3 regions of the Blautia sp. MSK20_18 genome follow, and region 3 is predicted to be linked to each of the others. Evidence: predicted binding sites of a transcription regulator. Region 3 holds the regulator's gene; each other region holds the start of a gene.
The links. The regulator Rex, encoded in region 3, represses fermentation and respiration genes when NADH is low (regulators of the CRP and FNR family bind a similar motif). The targets are predictions, from matches to a motif close to ATTGTTAANTANTTAACAAT.

Region 1: the regulator Rex is predicted to act here: its motif matches at 1,127-1,146, upstream of LI091_RS04020 (L-lactate dehydrogenase).
Region 2: the regulator Rex is predicted to act here: its motif matches at 1,239-1,258, upstream of gap (type I glyceraldehyde-3-phosphate dehydrogenase).

The regions. Positions count from the first base shown of each region.
Region 1 covers NZ_JAJCGR010000004.1:124,550-126,759, reverse strand. Annotated here, with positions in the region: gene LI091_RS04025 (Tex family protein) at 1-84, opposite strand, end outside; gene LI091_RS04020 (L-lactate dehydrogenase) at 157-1,104, opposite strand; gene LI091_RS04015 (FMN-binding protein) at 1,451-2,210, opposite strand, start outside.
Region 2 covers NZ_JAJCGR010000015.1:32,316-34,525, forward strand. Annotated here, with positions in the region: gene gap (type I glyceraldehyde-3-phosphate dehydrogenase) at 176-1,195, opposite strand; gene LI091_RS09915 (histidinol-phosphatase HisJ family protein) at 1,501-2,210, shown strand, end outside.
Region 3 covers NZ_JAJCGR010000003.1:152,455-154,664, forward strand. Annotated here, with positions in the region: gene LI091_RS03280 (NAD(P)H-hydrate dehydratase) at 1-542, opposite strand, end outside; gene LI091_RS03285 (redox-sensing transcriptional repressor Rex) at 604-1,251, opposite strand; gene abc-f (ribosomal protection-like ABC-F family protein) at 1,466-2,210, shown strand, end outside.

The DNA of each region.
Region 1 (2,210 bases), on a different contig from region 3:
GCCTTCATCGATCAGCTTAACCGCTGCCTCGACCTGCCATTTCTCAACGTTCAATTCTCTGGTAATTACCTGAATAATATCCATTTTTATCTTTCTCCCGTTGTTTCAAATTTGCCTGAGGCTGCTTTTTCCTTTTTACACAGCTTCTGACATTTATCAAAGATCAATCTGTGCGATCACGTCCTTCAGAGCATTGGCGCTTGCGTGAAGCTTCTCTGTCTCCTCCTCGGTCAGCGGAACACGAACGATACGTTTTACACCTTCCGGTCCGATAGAAGCCATGGTACTAAGACATACGTCTTCAACACCGTACTCTCCGTGAAGCATGGTTGATACACTGACTATTGTATCAGATGCTGCAAGAAGAAGCGAGCAAAGTCTGCAAACAGATACGGCTACCGCATAAAATGTAGCACCCTTCTTGGCGATCACAGTTGATCCTGAAGTATGAACATACTCCAGAACCTCTTCTCTGTCAAGTGGCTGCAGATCTTTCTGATCCTCATGAACGATCTTGTCAAACTCATCAAGGGTCGCACCTGCAACAAAGGCTCTGGACCACGGTACAAAGGAAGTATCTCCATGCTCTCCGAATACATAGGCGTGGATGTTTTTCTCAGATACACCGTAGTGCTGAGAAAGTCTGCAGCGGAGACGGGCCGTATCCAGGGCGGTTCCGGAACCAAGGATCTGATTTTCCGGCAGTCCGGAAAGCTTTGCAAATGCATAAGTCATAATATCACATGGATTACTTACGATAATATAAAGCGCTTTGGGAGCCACCTTTACGATCTCCGGAGTAATACTCTTCATAATGTTGACGTTGGTCTGTGTCAGCTCGATGCGAGTCTGTCCCGGTTTTCTGGCAATACCGGAAGTGATGATCACAATGTCAGAATCTGCAGCATCCGGGTAATCTCCTGCCACGATGGAGATCGGCTCACGGAAACTGGTTCCCTGCTCAATATCCATAACCTCACCTTCAGCCTTATCTTTGTTAATATCGATCAGAACGATCTCTGATGCAATACTCCTCTGTGATAAGGTATAAGCGATAGTTGCTCCTACACTTCCTGCTCCGATGATCGTAATTTTACTGCTCATATTTGTTCTCCTTTCAGCATTGTTTGTCATTTTAATAACAACTTTAATTACACACATTCAAACATAACATAAAACATTGCCCTGTGCAATAAAAATTTTATTGTATTTCTCAGGTTAATCCCCGCTAATTTGCATTTCAAATTATTTAAACCGCTTATATTTTCTGATATTTTTCCTATTATTCTGTATACATTCCTGTTATTTTTTTATCGATTTATAGAAGCAATTTCAGAAACCTAGCAAAAAACCTCTGAACTTCAAAAAAATCAAGAAGTCCAGAGGTTTCTTTCACCTCTTATTATTGGCTTAGATTCAGATGTTTATAGCTGCTCCAACGTTCACCCGGTTAATTCTTTGCCTGGGCAAGGGCCTTTTGTGCAGCGTCCAGGATCCCTTCGGAGGAATATGTGGCTCCGCTGACAGTATCGATCCCATCCGCCGACTGGTTTGCCATGATCTGAGAATAGATCGTGCTCCATGCAGGATCAAAAAATTCCGGTGTATCCTGATTTGTCTGCTCAATGGATGCGATCTGGCCTCCTGAGATCGTAATTGTCAGATATGTTTTTCCTCCATATCCAAAAGCCGAGCCTGTATACGTTCCATCTCTGTACATTCCCACCGGTTCCGGTGCTTCCGTTGGCTCCGGTGTTGCATCCGGCTCATCTGTCCCTGGTGTTGGAGTTACATTGGGTTTTTCAGGAACCGGCGTCACATCCGGGCCGTCCGGCTCCGGCGTCGGGGTTGCTGCCGGCGTCTCTGTTGGATTCGGTGTGGCTGTTGGTTTCGGCGTTGCCGTAGGTTTCGGTGTGGCTGTTGGCTTTGGTATCGGTTTCTTTGTAGGAGTTGGTGTGGGTTTCTTTCCATACTCCGGATTAACCGCTTCTTTGAGGGCTTTTTTTACAGCATCCAGAATCCCGTTGGAGGAATAGGTTGCTCCGCTGACTGCATCAATATCATCCACAGAATCTGTACCGATGATCTGTTCTTCCAGCACGCTCCATGCTTTTTCAAAAAACTGCTCTGTGTCCGTATTTTCCTGTTTCAGAGCTTCGATCACTCCATCCTTGATGGTCACAATTACTTTCACGTCTCCATTGAAGCCC
Region 2 (2,210 bases), on a different contig from region 3:
CTTAACTTTTATTTCTGCAAAAGCAGATGAATAAGGGCGAGCGGTATTGTTGTCCGCTCTGTTAACAGTCATTTCCTCAGACATTTTTTTGTTTGGTCTTTTGGAAAAAAAGGGCCCGGTCCTCTTCAGACCGGACCCTTTCTGAGTCTATTCTTCTACACCCGTTCGCAGAAAATTAAGCGTTCAGAAGTTTTCCGAAGTGCTTGATTGTACGAACCATCTGGCTTGTGTAGGAGTTCTCGTTGTCATACCAGGAAACTACCTGAACCTCTGTTGTGCCATTCTCAAGTGGAAGTACCATTGTCTGAGTAGCATCGAAGAGGGAACCAAATCTCATACCAACGATATCGCTGGATACGATCTCATCCTCGTTGTATCCGAAGGACTCATTGGAAGCTGCTTTCATAGCTGCGTTGATCTGCTCTTTAGTAACGTTTCCTTCAACTACTGCTGTAAGGATTGTTGTAGAACCTGTTGGGGTAGGTACACGCTGTGCAGAACCGATAAGTTTGCCGTTAAGCTCTGGGATAACAAGTCCGATAGCTTTAGCAGCACCTGTGCTGTTCGGAACGATGTTAACTGCAGCTGCACGGGATCTTCTCAGATCGCCTTTTCTCTGCGGTCCGTCAAGTGTCATCTGATCGCCTGTGTAAGCGTGGATTGTGCACATGATACCGGATTTGATCGGTGCAAGATCGTTAAGAGCCTTAGCCATTGGTGCAAGGCAGTTTGTTGTACAGGAAGCTGCGGAGATGATCTTGTCCTCGTTTGTAAGACCCTGATGGTTTACGTTGTAAACGATTGTCTTAAGGTCGTTTCCAGCCGGAGCGGAAATAACTACGTGCTTAGCACCTGCATCGATATGAGCCTGAGCTTTGTCTTTGGATGTGTAGAAACCTGTGCACTCAAGAACTACGTCTACACCGATCTCTCCCCATGGAAGCTCTGCAGCGTTAGCCTTAGCATAGATTTTGATCTCTTTTCCGTCTACTGTGATGGAATCCTCGCCTGCTGTTACTTTATCAGCAAGAGCATATCTTCCCTGTGTAGAATCATATTTTAATAAGTGAGCAAGCATCTTAGGAGATGTAAGATCGTTGATTGCTACGATCTCAAATCCTTCTGCTCCAAACATCTGACGGAATGCAAGACGACCGATACGTCCAAAACCATTAATTGCAACTTTTACTGCCATGATAAATTCCTCCTATGAATTGAATGGTGATTTAAATCGTTCCTTTGTTAAAGAAACATCAACCTGTTTCATATTGTACCTAATTCCAAACAAAAATTCAAGAGCTATTTATAAAAAAGAACATTAAAATAAATATTAAGAAAATTTCTGAAAAATGTGCTATAATTCTCTGATAGAAAGTTCTGTCCTGCTGATTCCCAAAACGGATATCTATATTCCCGCTGGAAGTTTGACTTTCCCGGATTCATAACAGGCAGATACGATCATTGTCACAGAATATAAAGGCTTGAATATGGAGGTACAAAATGGACCAGAAAATTTTATGGGACTGCCATATGCACTCCTCTTTTTCCGCAGATTCCGATACACCGATGGAAGAAATGATCCAGACTGCCGCAGACCAGGGTCTCACGGGAATCTGTTTTACTGAACATTTTGATCCGGATTATCCCGATACTCCGGAAAATCTTGATTTTTCCCTGAACATCCCTGCATACCGCCAGAAACTTGAGAGTCTTGCGGATGCTTTTAAAGACCAGATTCAGGTTAACTTCGGGATCGAGCTTGGACTTCAGCCTCAGCTTGCAGAATCTTTTTCCGATCTTCTGAAAGAAGTTCCCTTTGATTTCGTTATTGGTTCCTCCCATGTGGTGCACGGATACGATCCTTATTATCCTTCTTATTTTGAGGGCCGTAAGGAATCCGCATGCTACATGGAATATTTTGAATCCATCCTGGAAAATATCGCTGCTTTTGACGAGATGGATGTGTACGGACATATCGACTATGTAGTACGTTATGGTCCAAATCAGAACCGTCAGTATTCTTACGGACGATATAAGGAGATCCTGGACGAGATCCTGCGGACATTGATCCGCAAAAATGTGGGAATCGAGCTGAACACAGGCGGTTATCACTACGGGCTTGGTGAACCGAATCCCTGTGTCAATATTATCCGACGTTACCGTGAGCTTGGCGGTGAGATCATCACCATCGGTGCAGATGCCCATACTCC
Region 3 (2,210 bases):
CGGTAGGCAAATGTGACAGTCAGATCGGCGCTGAAGGCAATTCCCATTTCCAGGCCAGTATCTCCGTTCACTCCTGACGGGATGTCAACTGCGATCTTTTTGGCCCTCGCACTGTTCATCTCATGGATGATATCAGCATAATGCCCCTCGATCGGACGCGTCAGGCCTACCCCAAACACGGCATCTACTATAGTAGTATATTCACTCCACTGCGGGTTATTCACCTCCGGGACACGATAACCGGAAGCAATCTTATACTGAAGAGCTGTCTCTCTGGTCATTTTATCTTTGTTTCCGACCATATAAAACTCTACCCGGATCCCCTTCAGATGGAACAATCTGGCAACAGCGATACCGTCACCGCCATTGTTTCCGCTTCCGCAGACTACCAGGATCCTTTCGTCCTTCTGGAGATACTTTTCTGTTTCCTCTACCACCTTCAGTGCTGCCCGCTCCATCAGAACCTCGGAGGGAACTCCGATCTCACGGATCGTTGTGGAGTCCAGATCCTTCATTTCTTTGCAGGTAACAAGCTTCTTCATTCTGTCTTCTGCCTCCCCTCTGTCATAGAGAAAGCTGCCGTTTCCGGCAGCTTAACAATTCTTACTTATCCACATGTTCCTGCCTGTATTTGCTGAGATTATAAGACAGTGTCATCAGACTCTCGGAAAGATGAACGTTCTCTACGATCACATCATCCGGTGTCTCAAGATCAAGATGTGCAAAATTCCAGATTGCCTTGATCCCGTTCTCCACCAGAATATCTGCCATTTCCTTGGCTTTATTCTTGGGAAGTGTCAGGATCGCGATCTCCACGTTATTCTCTCTCAGGAAAAACGGAAGCTCACTGAGCATCTGGATCTCAAGTCCACGGACTGCGATGCCCTCAAGCACAGGATTTACGTCAAAGATACCAACCAGCCTGAACCCGCGCTTCTCAAAATCCACATAATTGGCAAGTGCCTGTCCCAGATTACCGGCACCCAGGATGATCATCGGATGAACGGTATCTAGTCCCAGGATCTTACCGATCTCTGTATAAAGATAGTGTACATTATAGCCATACCCCTGCTGCCCAAAACCGCCGAAATTATTAAGATCCTGACGGATCTGAGAAGCTGTGGTATGCATCTTCTTACTTAACTCATTGGAAGAAATACGTTCTACATTGTCTTCCATCAGCTCTCCTAAGTAGCGGTAATAGCGTGGCAGACGCTTAATCACCGCTTTCGAGATTTGTTTTGTCTCCACGATAGTTTTCCTCCTTACCTTACACTAGGTTAATTATAACGAATTGACATTTTCCTGTCAATTAAAGTTGTCTATTCTGTACAAATTTCTTTATAATTTTTCTAATAATTGATTTTTTCTTTGAAATCCCGGCAGTTTCCGTTATAATAGGTGGAGGATTTTTCCCTGTTCAGGCATAAACAGGGGTGATTCTTTATACAGGAGGACAGTTTTTATGATTTTATCATGTCAGAATATATGCAAGGCCTTTGGCGAAAAAGTAATTTTAAATGATGCATCCTTTCACATTGAAGACCGTGAAAAGGCTGCTCTGATCGGATGCAACGGTGCAGGAAAGACCACACTGCTGCGGATCATCATGCAGGAGCTTTCTGCTGATTCCGGTACCGTGGTGCTTGCCCGGGATAAAAATATCGGCTATCTTGCCCAGTACCAGGATATCCACGGACATCATACCATCTACGAGGAGCTTCTTACCACCAAGCAGCACATCATCGATATGGAACGCCGTATCCGCAATATGGAACAGGAAATGAACACGGTGACCGGTGATGAGCTGAACCGTCTGATGGAAACCTATACCCGCCTGACCCATCAGTTTGAGCTGGAGAACGGATACGCTTACAAAAGTGAGCTGACCGGTGTCTTAAAGGGTCTCGGCTTCACGGAGGAAGATTATGACAAGCAGATCGAAACTCTTTCCGGCGGTCAGAAAACCCGCGTGGCGCTGGGCAAGATGCTTCTTTCCAAGCCGGATATCCTGCTTCTGGATGAGCCAACCAATCACCTGGATATGGAAAGCATCTCCTGGCTGGAAACTTATCTTCTGAATTATCCGGGAGCTGTTTTTATCGTCTCCCATGACCGTTATTTTCTGGATAAGGTAGTCACCAAGGTCATTGAGATCGAAGCCGGACAGACCCGCGTATACAGCGGCAACTACTCTGCCTATGCTCTCA